2 regions of the Fenollaria massiliensis genome follow, and region 2 is predicted to be linked to the other one. Evidence: predicted binding sites of a transcription regulator. Region 2 holds the regulator's gene; the other holds the start of a gene.
The links. The regulator NrdR, encoded in region 2, represses ribonucleotide reductase genes. The targets are predictions, from matches to a motif close to CACNANATNTNGTG.
Positions count from the first base shown of each region.

Region 1: a site for NrdR is predicted at 2,092-2,105, ahead of nrdD (anaerobic ribonucleoside-triphosphate reductase). Genes of this name have one in related genera too.

Region 1 covers NZ_CP096649.1:209,702-218,636, forward strand. Annotated here, with positions in the region: gene M1R53_RS00940 (PDDEXK-like family protein) at 1-241, shown strand, start outside; gene M1R53_RS00945 (hypothetical protein) at 345-2,048, shown strand; gene nrdD (anaerobic ribonucleoside-triphosphate reductase) at 2,157-4,277, shown strand; gene nrdG (anaerobic ribonucleoside-triphosphate reductase activating protein) at 4,277-4,786, shown strand; gene M1R53_RS00960 (carboxylate--amine ligase) at 4,877-6,052, shown strand; gene rpsF (30S ribosomal protein S6) at 6,158-6,448, shown strand; gene M1R53_RS00970 (single-stranded DNA-binding protein) at 6,460-6,915, shown strand; gene rpsR (30S ribosomal protein S18) at 6,933-7,157, shown strand; gene M1R53_RS00980 (stalk domain-containing protein) at 7,826-8,764, shown strand.
Region 2 covers NZ_CP096649.1:1,052,710-1,061,644, reverse strand. Annotated here, with positions in the region: gene ftsZ (cell division protein FtsZ) at 1-1,026, shown strand, start outside; gene nrdR (transcriptional regulator NrdR) at 1,029-1,490, shown strand; gene M1R53_RS05300 (hypothetical protein) at 1,562-2,980, opposite strand; gene M1R53_RS05295 (SHOCT-like domain-containing protein) at 3,136-4,266, opposite strand; gene M1R53_RS05290 (DUF2089 domain-containing protein) at 4,268-4,633, opposite strand; gene M1R53_RS05285 (replication-associated recombination protein A) at 4,802-6,064, shown strand; gene gap (type I glyceraldehyde-3-phosphate dehydrogenase) at 6,077-7,084, shown strand; gene M1R53_RS05275 (phosphoglycerate kinase) at 7,106-8,290, shown strand; gene tpiA (triose-phosphate isomerase) at 8,301-8,935, shown strand, end outside.

The sequences.
Region 1 (8,935 bases), 770 kb from region 2:
AGAATACAGTAATATGCTTGATATTTTTAAACAAAACAATTTTATACTTACATCTCACGATTCGTGGTTATCTTATAAGCATGTTAAAGATTTAAAAGGAAATAGATTTGATTTATATGATATAGACAAAGACTTTGCTGAAACCATTATGTACGATGAAAAATTAGATGCACTTATATCTTCATGCATAGAGCAAATTGATGAACTTTTAAAGCTAGTTAATGAATTAGAAAAAAATTAGAAAAAGACGAAGTCTTCAAGTTTATCTAGAAGTCTTTTTGCTGTACATATATTTGTACGGCATCTTTTGTATAATATATATATAAGAACAAAGGAGGTTTACTATGGATATTAAGAAAATGATTTATGATGCGGCTAATGAGAAGTATCCAAACTGTGAATATGTTTATAAAAGACTAGAAAAAGAGATAAAATATTTTGAAGAGAGCGGATTTTTGAACGAATTAGAAAAAATTATTGAGCTAAAAAATATTATTAATATTGATAACATTCTAATCACGTATGCACCTTTCTTGTCATTTTATTTACTTGATTTAATGATTTTCAATCCTCTTCCTGCTCATTATTATGATGAGAAAAGTAAAGAAGTGATCTTTGATAAAAATGTTTTATATGCACCTGACCTTGAAAAAAGAGAAGGATACATAAGGGACGGCTACTATGTAGATGAAGATTATGTTTTATCTAGGCCCATAAAGACACCTATGTATATTTATACAAAAAATAAGGAGCTTGTTTTAAATTATTTGAATAAAAATTTTGATATTATTGAAAAAAATTCTAATTATATTGATTATAAAAAGTCTGCACTTAATATAGAAAAGCCAAGTAAATCTTATTTGTTTGAACATTTTGAGTTGTTTTTTAGAGAAGACTATGAGATAGCGAGTGAAAAAAATTTATTCAAAGCTATAGACCTAGAAGATTTTATGAATTTTCTTAAAGGGCCTTTTCATAAGATGAAGTACTTTGATACAATTAATGAATTTGGATATAAAAAGTGTTCAGTCATTGGCTTAAATAAAATTATAAGTAAACCTAGTACTTTTGAAGATGCTCTATATTTTGCCCTTAGAGCAAATTCAAATATTGATTACAATAAATTACTTTCTTATGATTTTGACTTAAGAAAATTTCCTGCATCAAGAGAAGATTTATATAATTATTTTATAAACCATGGATATGACAGTAAAGCAGCCTACGATATTACTTACAAACTTAGTCTTCATAATGAATTAGATATAAATATTGAAGATGATGATATGAAAAAATTTATTGACGCCATAAGATATCTTAGTGAAAGCTACATTGCCATATCTGATATGATTACTAAATACAAATTCTCTAAGATTGATGCAGAAAATAAAATTAAAGAGCAAAACAAAGTTTTTGAAAAACATAGAAAGAAATATGATGAATTTTGCGAAGATGGCATAGTTAGTGGACTTGATTATATTATGTCAAATTATAAAATTTGCTATATTTTAAAGGAAACTAATTCTAGAACTGGCTTTGATCTTGCAAAATTTGTTCGTGAAGGCTGCTGTGGAGCGACTTGGAACAATATTTCTCGCTGGACGGCGGGTCTCGTTTTTAATAAAGAATTTGATGATGTATCTAGCATAAACAAAGACGATAGGATAAAATATTTAGCGCCAATAGCTGCCATAAATCTAAAAAAGACACCAGGCTCAGCAAGTTCTAACAATAAAATTATTAGTAGTTTCGCTCGAGATGATAAAGCTTATATCCTTGACGAGCTTAAGGCCATAGACCCAGAGATAATTATTTGCTGTGGTACTGGCGATATATTTATAGAAGAAATTCTTGATAAAAAATCAAGCGACTTTGAAAATGTAGAAAATAACGATGATCTATTTTATTATTGGCACAATGACAAGCTAATAATTAAGTACAGGCACCCTCAGTGGCGAAGAAAAACATCAAAATATCTTTTTGAAAATCTTGTTCCATATCTAAAAAAATTATTGATAATAAAAAATACTTCACTACAAGAAAAATTATGAAGAAATCTTAATAATTTAATCCAAATTTACTATTGCCAATCGCCACTATATGTAGTATAATAATATTTGCGAACGGGAGAAGCAATCAAAATATTGTGGAGGTATAAGATGTATATATTCAAGAGAAGCGGCGAAAAAGTGCCATTTGACGAATCTAAGATTGTTGCAGCTATTAAAAAAGCGATGAATTCTTCAACTGGGGTATATGAAGAAGGTCTTGCTGAAAAGATAGCTGATGAAATTAAAAGGGAAGCTGTTGTGGCTGAGAGACCTCTTTCGATTTATGATATCGAAGACAAGGTTTACTACAAGCTTATCGAGAACAAAAATCCGGCTACTGCTAGAAGTTATGAAAATTACAAGGCTGTTCAAGCTTTTAAAAGAAAGATTAACACTACTGACGAGAGCATTATCGGTCTTCTTGATAGAAAAAACAGTGACTTAATGAAGGAAAACTCTAATAAAAATGCTCACATCGCATCTACTCAAAGGGATTTGATTGCTGGCGAAGTATCTAAGGACATTGCTAGAAGACTTATGATTGATGATGACCTTCTTCAAGCGCACGATGAAGGCTCCATACATTTGCATGATATGGACTACATCATTCAACCAATGTTTAACTGCTGCCTTGTTAATATGAAGGACATGCTTGACAACGGCACTGTTGTTAATGGTAAATTGATTGAAAGCCCAAGATCTTTCCAAGTTGCCTGCAATGTTATGACACAAATCATTGCTCAAATCGCATCAAACCAATATGGTGGCCAATCCATTGACATAAAATGCCTTGCGAAGTACTTAAGACGCAGCTACGAGAAGAATTTGAAGCTTGCTAAGGAAATGTTTGATGATGAGGCAAAGCAAGATGAACTAGCAAGAAAACTTACTCAAAGGGATCTTGAAAGCGGCATACAAACTATACAATATCAAATAAATACTCTTATGACATCCAACGGTCAAGCGCCTTTCGTTACTCTTTTCATGCACATGGAAGATGATTTCGAATATGCTGATGAGCTTGCGATGATTATCGAAGAGATTTTAAAGCAAAGAATTCAAGGCATCAAGAACGAATGCGGTGTTTATGTAACACCAGCTTTTCCAAAGCTTGTATATGTACTTGATGAAAATAATATTCACAAGGACTCAAAGTACTATTATTTAACTCAAACTGCTATAAAATGTACTGCTAAGAGGATGTATCCTGACTACATCTCTGCTAAAAAGATGAGAGAAAATTATGAAGGCAATGTTTTTGCGCCTATGGGCTGCAGAGCGTTTTTATCGCCATGGAAGGATAAGGACGGCAATTACAAATTTGACGGCAGATTCAACATGGGTGTTGTTTCTCTAAATTTACCGCAAATAGCTATAGTTAGCGGCGGCGACGAAGATAAATTTTTTGAAATTCTTGACAAGAGGCTTGACCTTTGCAGAAAGGCTTGTCTACTTAGATACGATATATTAAAGAATGTTACAAGCGATTCATCTCCAATTCACTGGAGACACGGCGCTATCGCAAGACTTGAAGAGCACGAGCCAATCAGACCACTTCTTGAGAATGGTTATGCGACTGTAACTTTAGGATATATAGGTCTATATGAAGCGACTTATTTAGTTCGCCACACTACTCATACTGACGAGCACGCAACTGATTTTGCTCTAAAAGTTATGAGAACTATGAATGAAAAATTAAATTCTTGGAAGAAGGAAGATGGCCTTGGTTATGCGCTTTATGGCACTCCTGCTGAAAGTCTTTGCTATAGATTTGCTAAGAAGGACCTTGAAAGATTTGGAGAAATTAAAAATGTAACTGACAAGGGCTACTACACAAACTCCTTCCACGTTGATGTTAGAGAAAATATATCTGTATTTGATAAATTTAAGTTTGAGGCTCAGTTCCAAACACTTTCAAAGGGTGGATGTATCAGTTACGCTGAAATACCTAACATGGGTCATAACTTAGAAGCGCTTGAAACTATAGTTAACTATATCTATGACAATATTCAATATGCAGAATTCAATACAAAATCAGACTATTGCCACGTTTGCGGTTATGACGGCGAAATCATAATCAATGATCATAACGAATGGGAATGCCCACAATGTCACAACAAGGACCAAGCTAAGATGAATGTAACAAGAAGGACATGCGGCTACCTTGGCGAAAACTTCTGGAATGAAGGCAAAACTAAGGAGATAAAGCAAAGGGTACTTCACATATAATGAATTACGCGCAAATTAGGAAGTACGACATAGCGAACGGTCCAGGCGTTAGAACGACTATATTCTTGACGGGTTGTACTTTAAATTGCAAGAACTGTTTCAATAAAGAGTATCAAAACTTTCATTTCGGAAAAGTTTTTGATGAAAAAGCCTTCGATGAGGTCATGGACTGCTTAAGTGATGCAAATATCAGTGGTTTATCGGTTTTAGGCGGCGAGCCCTTCGATAACCTTGAGGGTCTTAAGGAATTCATCTCAAAAGTTAGAGCAAATTGCGAAAAAGATATTTGGATTTACTCCGGCTACACTTTTGAAGAGCTTTTAGAAAAGGACGGCGCTATGGACGTCTTGAAGAATATAGATGTTTTGGTGGACGGACGCTTCGTCGAAGACCTAAAAGATTTGAAGCTAAAGTTCAGAGGCTCCTCTAATCAAAGAATTATCGATATGAAGAGGACACTTGAAGAAGATGAAATTTTACTCATGGATAAATATATGAAAGAAGATTGATTATTCAGTCTTCTTTTTTTATGCCAAAGCGTTGACAAAGCGAGGTCTATGGTGTAGACTAAATATATAATTAGATTTGGAGGTAAATTTATGAAATATAACGCTATAATTCTTGGAACTGATCACAATTCATACTCAGTTGCAAGAAGTTTTTTTGAAGCATATAATGAAAAGCCAATAGTTGTCGGAGCGGCTCTGCTTGTGCCTTTCGTTGCAAGCACCATCACCGATATACACATAGTTAAGGATTTTTCAAGCGATGATGATGTTTTTGTAAATACATTAAATAAAATTGCAAAAGAAAGAGAAGAAGAGGACTTTATCTTCTTCGCACCAACTGAGCACTATGTCGATTTACTTGTAAGGAACGAGGATAAATTCGATTTCAAGGCGCATATACCATATCCAGATCCAAAAGAGGCTGAAAAACTCATACTAAAGTCTGAATTTTATAAAATTCTTGAAAATATTGGCGTTGCCTATCCAAAAACTTTTATAGCGAATAAAAATAATTATCAAAGCGTTAATATCGAAGGCGAAGCATTTTTAAAAGCTGATGAATACAACGACTTCATTGAGTCAAACGCTACCAATATACAAAAAGGCTATCATGCGATGAAGAAAGACGAGACGCTAGCTATACTTGAAGAGATTTACAAGAGTAATTACACAGGCTCCATCATAGTTCAAGACTATATTCATGGCGGTCAAGGAACTGAGTACTCGCTTAATGGCTATAGAGCGCACGATGGCAAGGTATCAATGGTCTTAGCAAGAAATTTACTCTCTGATATGAGGCCGATGTGGGTCGGTAATCATTTGGTTCAAGTTGATCATTTCGATGAAGAGATGTTTAATACAGCGGAAAAAATTGTTTCCAGCCTTGATTACAAGGGACTATTTAATTTTGATTTCAAAAAAGATTCAAAAACAGGCAAAATTTATACGCTTGAGATGAATATTAGGCAAGGCAGAACTTTTTATTACGCTACACTTGGCGGAGTAAATTTAATGAAAATTGCCATTGACGACATGATACTAGGTAAATCGGTGAGCGAAAGGACAAAAAGAGCCTTCATGCTCACAGCCATTGACAAAGATATTTGCAGGGAGCATCTTGATAAAGAACTATTAAACGAATTCGATAAAAAAGAAAGGCTTGAGAACACTGCCATTCATATAGTAAATGAGAGGGATGCTGCGCCTGAAAGGGTAGAGAGGGTCAGAAATGCGCTTAAACGTCAAGCGGATGATTTATATAAATAATCTTTATAAAAAATTCTTGACAAATGGGGAAAATTATTATATACTAACAAGGTAACCTTGCTCTTTATTTATTAAAGAGCCATAAGTCCAAAAGGAGGTGGAAAGATGAAAAAATATGAAGCAATGTATGTTTTTTATCCTGAAACAAGTGAGGAAGCTAGAAATAAATTCCTTGATAGGATAAAATCAGTTATCGAAGCACAAGAAGGTAAAGTAACTAACACTGATGATTGGGGCCTAAGAAAATTAGCATACCAAATCAAATTTAAAACTGAAGGCTACTACTTCTTAATGAACTTTGAAGCAGAAGAAGCTGTAATTCTAGAACTTACAAGAATTGCAAGAATCACTGACGTTTTACTACGTCACATGATAGTAACAGACGAAGATAAATAAGAGGTGAAGAGATGAACGTATGTAGTTTAATCGGAAGATTAACAAGAGATCCTGAGCTAAGATACACACCTAACACAAATCAAGCAGTTATCACATTTACTATAGCTGTTGATAAGGGTTTATCAAGAGAAAAAAGAGAAGAAATGGAAGCAAAGAACATGCCAACAGCAGACTTTATTTCCATCGTAGCTTGGGGTAGAACTGCAGAGAATATCAGTAATTATGTTTCAAAGGGCAACATGGTTGGAGTAACAGGTAGGATTCAATCTAGAACATACGAAGCTAAAGACGGTACAAAAAGATATGTAACAGAAGTCATAGCTTCATCAGTAGAATTTCTAGAAAGAAGAAACATTACCTCACAATCTCCAAACCAATCACACGAAGATTACTTCAGTAGCGACGAAGATTTTTCAAACGTTGACGAAGGCTTTGCTCCTGGAAGCAATAGGGATATTCCATTTTAATTAAAGGAGGGAATATAATGCAAAGAAGATTCAGACCTAGAAAAAAAGTATGTGCTTTCTGCCAAGAAAAGAATGAACACATAGATTATAAAGATGTAGCAAAACTAAGAAAATACATCACAGAAAAAGGTAAAATCTTACCAAGAAGAATAACAGGCACTTGCGCTAAACACCAAAGAGAAATCACAACAGCTATTAAAAGAGCAAGACAAGTGGCTTTACTACCATATACTCAAGACTAAAAAAATTTCTGTGCTTTTTTGCCTAAATCGCGGCTTAGGCTCGTTCGAAATTTTCTTCGCTCCACGTACCTTGAGTACGGGATCGCTTGAAAATTTCTGCACATCGCCTAATCCATCGATTTAATCTAAAAAATCAGGCGAAATTTTTGTGCTTACGAAATCACGGTATAGCAAAATAAAGAAATTTTTGGTATTTATTGAATAAATATTATTAAAGGCTTTCACTTTGGTGAGAGCTTTTTTGATGTGCACGCAAATCCATCGTAGTGCGAAGCACCAAGGTTCCCGGGTACCCGCCCGATGCGAAGCATCGTGGAAGGGTGGGGTTCTTCTTTTCTTTGCAAAATTGCGGTATAGCGAAATAAATAAATTATTAAAAGCTTTCATTTATTTGGAAGCTTTTTTTGATGGGAAACGCAAATCCATCGTAGCGCAAAGGTTCTCGGCTGTTTACAGGCGAGGTTCTTCTTTAATCTAAAAAATCAGGTGAAATTTTTTGTGTGCTTTTGCAAAATAAAGAAATTATTAAAGGCTTTCACTTTAGTGAGAGCTTTTTTAACGCTTTATTACAAATTTGTTAAATATTAAGAAAAACCATTTATTTACACTTGCGTGGGTATATAATATATATAAGTAAAGTAATAAAAAGTGATAAAAGGAGGTTTATTATGAAAAAGTTTTTATCATTTGTTCTAGTATTTGTGCTAGTTTTGTCAATGTCTATGAACATTTCCATGGCTAAGTTTGATGAGACTGGCGCTAAGGAAATTGAATTTCCTCTTGATGTGGAGCCTAAAGATTATAGCGTAAGGATAGGTAAGAAAGAATATCCAATTAAAAACGCAACTATACTATTTGTTAACGGTGAGCTTCTTCCAAAGGTAGAGATTCTTCTTGAAGATGATATGCCTCTTATTCCTATAAGGGCACTTTCTGAGAAACTTGGCTACAAGATTGATTGGAAGGCTAATGAGAGAAAAGTTATATTATCTAAAGATAATTCTAATATTGAGCTTTTTATAGGTAAAAATACTGCTCGTGTTGCTGATAAAGACTATAAGATGGACAAATTAGTTAAGGTTATAAATAATACAACATATATTCCACTAAGCTTTATAGATAATGCTATGGGACTTGAAGTTGTTGATACTAAGGAGATGGAGGGTTTATATCCTAAGTATTACGAGACTCAAATGCCATTATCACCTGAAAAAACTATAGTTACTTCTATGAGAAATATCTTTATTGACGAAAAGCATGAGTATTTGGATAAATCTACTGGAGAAGAAACTATGAAGCTTGTACAAAAGAAGTGCACAGAAGGCCTTAAGAACTTTGAAAAGAGCATGAGAGAACGCATTGAAAAATCTAAGGAAATTCAAGAACGTTTTGATGGAGTTTTTAAAGACATTAAAAGGGAAATAGATAGAATGATTTATTTGGGAGAAATTTCAAAATTTTACAAATACACTATAGGTGTTTATGATATTTATTATGACAGAACAGATGGCAAGATTTATTTTGAGATACCTTCATCAGGTACAATTATTAAGGAAATGGATGTGAATGATCCAGATTTGTATACGGCGATATTTGTAGCTGGCTAGTGTTTTTGTGCTAAAAGAAATTTTGAATATAGAATTTATTAAAGGCTTTCACTTAGGTGAGAGCTTTTTAATGCTTTATTACAAATTTGTTAAAAATCACGAAAATCCATTTAATTTTGCTTGCGTGGGTATATAATATATATAAGTAAAGTAATAAAAAGTGATAAAAGG
Region 2 (8,935 bases):
GGAGCAGGAAACAACGCTGTTAACAGAATGGTTGATGCAGGCGTAAAAGGTGTTGAGTTTATAGCTGTTAACACAGATAGACAAGCTTTAGCATCATCAAAGGCACAAAATAAGATTCAAATAGGTGATAAGGTTACAAAGGGCTTAGGCGCTGGAGCAAATCCAGAAGTTGGCTCACAAGCAGCTCTTGAAGATAAAGAAGGCATTACTGAAATGCTTAAAGGCACAGACATGGTATTTATCACAGCTGGTATGGGCGGTGGAACAGGTACTGGTGCTGCACCTATCATTGCGCAATTAGCTAAGGAACAAGGCATATTAACTGTAGGCGTTGTTACAAGACCATTTGGTTTTGAAGGTATGAAGAGAGCTAAAAACGCATCTCAAGGTATTAGCCAATTACTAGAAGTAGTTGACACACTAGTAACTATACCAAACGATAGACTTCTTCAAATAGCTGACAAGAAAACATCATTAAAAGATGCATTCATCATGGCTGACGAAGTATTAAAACAAGGTATACAAGGTATATCTGACCTAATCAGTGTACCAAATCTAATTAACCTTGACTTTGCTGACGTTAAGACTATCATGGAACAAAAGGGTATTGCTCACATGGGTATAGGTTTTGCTCAAGGAGACAACAGAGCAACAGATGCAGCTAAGCTTGCAATCAAGTCACCACTACTAGAAACATCTATAGAAGGATCTAAGTCTGTTCTATTAAATATCACTGGTGGTACAGACCTTGGCATGTTCGAAGTAAATGAAGCTGCTGACTTAATCAGACAATCGGTTGCTGACGATGCAAACATCATCTTCGGTGCTGGTATCGATGAAAGTCTTGGCGATTCTATTAAGATAACTGTTATCGCTACAGAATTTGAAGATGGATCTAAACCTGCTAAAAAAGATTCTAAAAAGGATTCTGAAGAAGTAGAAGAAAAGGACGAAGAAAAGAGAAGTGAAAATACTTCAAGCTTCGACGATTCTTTATTAGTACCTGATTTTTTAAAGAATAATTAATTATGAAGTGTCCTTTTTGTTCTTACGAAGATTCAAAAGTACTAGATTCAAGACCTACTAATGAGGGTACTGCGATTAGGAGACGTAGAGAGTGTCTTCGCTGTAAAAAAAGATTTACAACATACGAAAAAATTGAAGAAACACCTTTAATAGTTGTCAAGAAAAACGGAGACAGAGAGACATTTGACAGAAGTAAGATATTAAAGGGCGTAATCAAATCTTGCGAAAAAAGACCTGTTAGCTTAAGCCAAATTGAAGGCTTGGCAGATAGTGTTGAGGAAAAACTTATGAGTACGATGAAAAAAGAAGTTTCATCTAACGAAGTAGGTGAGCTTATTATGCAAGGTCTTAAGGAGATAGACCAAGTAGCTTATGTAAGATTTGCTTCAGTATATAGAGAGTTTAAAGATACTCAATCATTTATGAAAGAGCTCCAAAAGATAATAGACGAACAAAACAATTAAGCATAATAAATGCCTTTCTTGGATTTCCAAGAAAGGCATTTTCTATTTATAATAATATTTATTTATTTTTTTTATTTATTTTTTAGGTATACATTGTCATACCATTTTTGTTTTGAATTTATCAGTTTTTCAAAAACTGCATTTTTGCACTTATAAAGATTTTCGTGAAGCGCTTGACAGTCCTTTAAATCATTTAGAGTTAAATCTGGATAATCTTTTAGTCCATAAGTACCATCAACAAATCTTGCATATTCAAGATTGCCATCTTTTTTAATCCACATATCGCAAGTTGCTTCAACACCTTTTATCATCTTTTTAATAAAGGCGCTGTTTTTATTTTCTTTTTTAAGAATATCTTCATACATTAGAGCCTTTAGCCCCATTAAGTGATGGTTTAGTGATGAGTGCGTCATGCCGATGTAATATTCAGCACCGTAGTCCATAACTAGAAATGCATCATCGATATATGGAACTTTAATCGCATTTTGTTCAGCATATTTCTTATAATAAGTTAAAACTTTGTCCGCGATATTTATATATTTTTCATCCTTAAACATACTATACATTCTTAAGCAAATGTAAGCGTAATCAAGGTTCCATCTCGTATCGAAGTAGCCTTTGCCGATGTTGTAGTCAGCCTTTAGCCACTCGCTTCTATAAGGGATAGGATAGTAACCGTCTTCATTTAGCTTTTTAGCTGTATCGTCAACAAGTTTTGCTGTTATCACTTGAGCAAATTTACTATCAATCACATCTAAAAGAGAGTTTGCAATGTATATAGCGCCTTGCATAAAGAAATAGCTTTCTTTATATGGTACTGAGCGCGGATTCATTTGATAGAAGTATCCATCAGGTGTTATACAGTGCTTAGGAATTCTAAATTTCGAATCAACAAGCTTAAATGCTTCAGGCGTTTGAAAAGCTTTTTCATCCATGCTAGCGTAACAAATGCTATATTTAATATTTTTTTGTTCATCTTTTATATCCTTTAGCTTTAATTTTATTTGTAGCTTTGATTTGTCATATAAAATTTCGCTCTCAATATTTACCTTATCAATAATATTGTCTTGTACATCTTTATATGCGTTAATGGCTGTGATTACATAGTATTTTTTGCCATTATTTAAAACAAGTATGTTTGGATTTTTAAGAGTAAAAGCTTTTTTTTCTGTATTGATTATTTTTGCTTTTTCATCGATATATTCAGCGTTTGCATCTTTTATTTCAATTGGAAAATCAATATCTAAACTGTCTTTGCCATCAAAAGTTCCTGTGATAAATTTAAGTTTGGCACCATTAAATTCAAAACCATCGTCCTTAGTCTCTTTAGTATCTTTTTCTTCTTTACTTTTCTCATTCTCTTTAGTTTCCTCAGTCTCTTTACTTTCTTCAGCATAAGCTGTATTTTTAAAGCTTAAAACAAGTGTTAGCACGCTTAAGACTAGTAAAAGTACAAATATATTAATTTTTGTTATTCTTTTTATCTTCATCATTTTACTCCTATATATTTTATATCTTTTTAATTTTAACATTATAATTATACATTAAAAGATTTAGATTTACAAGAGATTTAACAGATTTGAAATGATTTATAAAGAAAAATCCTGACCAATTTATGGCCAGGATAATGATGGGAATATTTGACCTACTCTATAATGATAGGTCCGTTGCTTGTTTTTATATCACCGAATAGAGTAAGTTCTGAATCGTTATTTAGTGAGGCAGTTGTAAGCTCGTCATTGTCTTTGTCAAGCTTGAATCTGTCGTCATCAAAGATGACTGGACATGTGTATTTATTAAGGCCTCTTAAATTTAATTTAACATTTTTACTTACGCTTTCTAATTCAAGTGTAACAGGTCCATTGCTATTAGTAACTATGATATTTTCAGCAGAGTTGAATATGTCTTTAACATCGACATAAGCGTTTGTTGTATGCGCTTCTAAATTAACGAATGGAGTGTTATTTAAAGTTATTTCTGCATTTGTTGTATTTATAAGCAAATCACTAAACTTTGAGTCTTTAATTTTTACTGAATCATTAGTAGTTTTTAGCTCTGACTTGCTGACGATGGAGTCTTCGATTCTGATGTAGTCGTTACTTGTTGTTAAATAAAGCTCATCGCAGATAATTGAGTCAAGTTTAATTTTATCGTTGCTTGTGCTTGCTTTTACAGTGGCAAAGTCTTGTGCAGGCACTAAAACTTTTAGACTAACAGCAAAATCTTTTTTTGTTAGCTCTGAGTAGTTTGGTTCGATAAGTATTTCTTTATCATCGATAAAGCAGTTAATAAACTCATATTTTTCTGGAATATCTTTTTTATTTGTATAATAAATTTTGCCATAGACTTCAATTTGATCAGAGCTTGATGGAAGTATCTCTATCTTTTCATTTGTATTATTTATAATTAAATTGTATTTTTTATTTTTGTCTAAGTCTAGCTTAAGTGTAGCAAATTTTTTATTTTTAAAGCTCTTGCTGTCATCAAAGCTAAAGTTTGCGTATACACGGCCATTTCTCATACCTTCTTCAGCCGTTTGTAAAGATTTACTTACTATCTTATTAACAAAGTTTGAGATTTTGCTCGCAAATTTATCCGATGCATCGAAGACATCGTAGTCATCTGCTTCGATATGAATTTCATTTCTTTTTTTATTTGGCTTATAAGCTTTTTCGCCTTTCTTTTCACTAACAGCGTTAAGAAGTTTTAGCGCCTCTTCTTCACTAATCTTGCCGTCCTTTAACATCTTAAGGATCATAATTTTTTCTTCAGACATTTTAACCCTCCTTTAATTCTAGAAGCATCTTTTCAGCTTCACTACTTGTAATTGTACCGCTATTTAAGAGCTCAAGAATTTCTTTCTCGCTAGTAGAACTCTTTTGATCAGAGATAATCTCGTTGATTTGATCGAGTTTTTTAATTACAGTAGGGTAGGAAATACCCAAGGCTCTTTCAATCTCTTTAATATTGCCTCTCTTTAATAAGAAAGTTTTGATAAAGTCAATTTGCTCGCTGCTGAGCTTGTAAAATGAATTATTTTCAAATCTTCCTTCTATAGTCGTGTTGCAATTGTCACAAACTAGCCTTTCTATGTATAGTTTTGAACCGCAAACAGGACATTCATTTAATGCTTTATTAATCATAAGGTCCTCCTTTATTAAGATTATACATCTACAAATTAAATATGTCAATATAATTTTTAAAATATTTTAAAAATATTTATAATTACTTTAAAAATATTAATATAAAAATTAAATAATTTAAGAGTGGACATCTTGAAACTTATTTGATATAATAAAAATGGTGAGAAAATGAATTTGTTTGACATGGAAAGAGAAAAAAATTTAAAACTGGGTCAAAATTTAGCTGAAAGATTTAGGCCGAAGAGTCTTGATGACTATATTGGTCAAGAGAAGGTTATTAATAAGAACTCTTTTCTATACAAAGCTATCAAGGCAGACAGACTTCCATCGCTTATACTATATGGACCTGCAGGTACTGGTAAGACTTCACTTGCGAACGTCATTGCTAACACGAGCAAATCGAATTTTATCAAAATTAGTGCTGTGGGTAGCGGGGTGAGCGATTTAAAGAAGGCAGTTGAAGAAGCCAAGAGACTTTTGGAAGAGAATAAAAAAACCATACTCTTTGTTGATGAAATACACAGGTTTAACAAGGCTCAGCAGGATTTTTTGCTTCCATACGTTGAAGATTCGACCGTGACTCTCATAGGTGCAACGACTGAAAATCCATATTTTGAGGTCAATAGCGCACTTATATCGAGATGCTTCATAATTAGGCTTGAAAAAATGAGCGAAGAAAATTTAATTAAGCTTGCTAAGAAAGCTTTAAGTGATGAGCTCAGTGGACTTGCTTCATTAAAGCCAAGCATAGATGACGACGCACTTGAGTATCTAGTTAGAATTTCTAATGGTGATGCGAGAAACATGCTAAATTTTTTAGAGATAGCTGTTTTAAGCCAAGATCCAGAAGCGGATTTAACTCGTCATATCAAGTTCGAGGATGTCAAAGGCTTAGTTTTTGAGAGAGCTCACTCCTATGATAAAAGCTCGACCATGCATTACGACACAATCTCAGCCTTTATCAAGAGCATGAGAGGCTCAGATCCAGACGCAACAGTTTTTTACTTAGCTCACATGCTAAACAATGGTGAGGACCCGCTCTTCATAGCGAGACGCATAGTGATATTTGCTTCAGAAGACATAGGACTTGCTGATCCAAACGCACAAACACTAGCGACGTCAGCATTTTACGCGGTTAAAGCCATTGGCATGCCAGAAGCGCGCATCATTTTAAGCAACGCAGCCATCTACATGGCACTGGCTGATAAGAATAACTCGACCTATGTTGCTATTAACAAAGCTATGGCGGATGTCGATAAAATCAAAGAATTCCAAATTCCTCTTTATATAAGAGATGCTCACAACAATGACAAGAAGGTCTTTGGCGATCACGCGGACTACAAATATCCGCATAATTATAAGGATAAAAAGCCTGAGCAAAATTATTTGCCTGAAGGTTTAGAAGATAAAAAATATTTTAACAATAATTAAGGAGGTCAACAAATGAAAGTTGGTATTAATGGTTTTGGTAGGATTGGTAGAGATGTAGCTAGAATTCTTGTTGAAGAGAACAACGGCTTAGAATTAGTTCACATCAATGCCTCAGGTGATTTAAAGACACTTGCTCATCTATTTAGAAATGATTCTCTATACGGTAGATTATCAGTTTCTTGTGAAGCTTGTGAAGATGGCTTCATGATTGATGGCAAGAAGATTACAAACACTCAATTTAGAGATCCGGCAGAAATTCCTTGGAAGGACTATGGAGTAGACATCGTTATCGACTCTACTGGAGCATTTAAAAACAACGAAACTCTTTACAAACACATAGAAAAGGGCGGCGCTAAAAAAGTTATTTTAACTGCACCTGCAAAGGGCGAAATCGATAAAACTATCGTTATGGGTGTAAATGAAAAAGAATATGACAAGAATAAACACAATGTTATCAGTAACGCATCTTGTACAACTAACTGTCTTGCACCATTAACAAAGGTTATTGAAGATAATTTTGGTATCAAAAGAGGCCTTATGACAACTATCCATGCTTATACTTCTGACCAAGTTTTACTTGACCACAAACACAAAGACATCAGAAGAGCAAGAGCAGCAGCTATGTCTATGGTGCCTACAACAACAGGCGCAGCAAAGGCAGTTGCACTAGTTATCCCATCACTTAAGGATAAATTAACTGGATATGCAGTTAGAGTACCAGTTCCAACAGTTTCTCTTACAGACGTTGTTTTTGAATTAAACAAAAATGTTACTAAGGAAGAAATCAACGAAGCTGTTAAAAAAGCGAGCGAAAACGAATTAAAGGGCATACTTGAATACGCCGAAGAAGAACTTGTTTCTGTTGACTACGTTGGCGACAGACACTCATCAATCTTTGATCCATTCTTAACTTTAGTTATAGATGGCAATCTTGTAAAGGTAGTTTCATGGTATGACAACGAATATGGTTACAGCCACAGAGTAGTTGACCTAGCAAAATACATTGCTGATCAAGAATAATTATTATAAAAGGATAAAATAATGAAAAAAACATTAAAAGATTATAATTTTGATGATAAAACAGTTTTATTGAGATGTGATTTTAACGTACCAATGAAGGATGGTGTTATCACTGACAATAAACGTATATTTGAGTCTCTTCCTACAATCAAGCACCTTCTTGATAATGGCGCAAAAGTAATTATGATGAGCCACTTGGGCAGACCAAAGGGCGAATATAATTTAAAATATACTTTAGAGCCAGTTAGGGACGAGATTGAAAAACTTCTTGGAAGAGATGTAAAATTCATCTCTTGCCCTGAAGTAGTTAATGACGAAGTTAGAGAAGCAGCTAAAAATCTTAAAAAAGGAGAGCTTCTTTTACTAGAAAATACTAGATTTAGAAAAGAAGAAGAAAAATGCGACGAAGCTTTTTCTAAAGAGTTAGCAGACCTTGCAGATATCTATGTTAATGATGCTTTCGGCACTTCACACAGAGCTCACGCATCAAACGTTGGTGTAAGTAAATTTTTACCATCAGCACTAGGCTTTTTAGTTGAAAAAGAAATGAATATCATGGCGAAAGAGCTTGACGAGCCTAAGCATCCATTTATCGCTATACTTGGCGGATCAAAGGTATCTGATAAGATTGGCGTAATAGAAAACCTATTAAATAAGGCTGATAAGATACTTATTGGCGGCGCTATGGCATTTACATTCTTAAAGGCAAAGGGCATGAACGTTGGTAAGAGCTTAGTTGAAGACGACAAGTTAGATCTTGCGCTTGAACTATTAAAAAAGGCTGATGCAAAGAAAGTTGATTTGGTTCTACCAGTTGACGCTTTATGCGCTAAAGAGATAAAAGAAGATGCTGAAGCTGAATGCTATGAAGTAAATCATATACCAGAAGATTTGATGGGCCTTGACATAGGACCAGAAACTATCGATGTTTTTACTAAAAAATTATTGGGAGCAAAAACTATAGTTTGGAACGGACCTATGGGCGTATTTGAAATGGATAAATTTAAAAACGGCACTAATGCCATCGCTAAGGCACTTGCAAACTCTGATGCGACTACCATAGTCGGCGGAGGAGATAGTGCGAGCGCTGTTCAAAAAGCTGGCTACGAAGAAAAAATTACACATGTTTCAACTGGCGGAGGCGCTTCACTTGAGCTAATGGAAGGAAAAGTGCTTCCTGGCATAGCTGCTATTAATGATAAATAAGGAGACAAATTTGAAAAAATTTTTACTTGCTGCAAACTGGAAGATGAATATGGACGTAAAAGAGACAGAAAGCTTTTTCAAGGATTTGAGCCTAAAGCCAAATGACTCTTATGACGTTTATGTTGCAGTTCCATTTACAGATATTTATTTAGCAAATAAAACAAAAAAATTTAATGAAATAAAGATAGGTGCTCAAAACATCTACTTTGAAGACAAGGGAGCTTTTACTGGCGAGATTAGTACTTCTATGATTAAATTATGTGGAGCGGATTTTGTCATCATCGGTCACTCTGAAAGAAGAGAAATTTTCGGTGAGTGCGATGAGATGATTAATAAAAAAGTTTTGAAGGCGATAGATGATGATGTAGAAGTAATTCTATGCGTTGGCGAGACTTTGTCTGAAAGAGAAGATGAAAAGCACTTTGAAAAGATTGAAAAACAATTAAAGGCTGACCTAGTAGGCGTAGACGCAGCTAAATTAGATAACTTCGCCATCGCCTACGAGCCAATCTGGGCAATAGGTACAGGCAAGAGCGCTTCTAAGGAAGACGCTGAAGAGATGTGCCGCTTTGTTAGAGAAAAAGTTAAGGAAATGAATCCAAATCTTGAAGCAAAGCTTAGAGTGCTTTATGGCGGCAGCGTAAA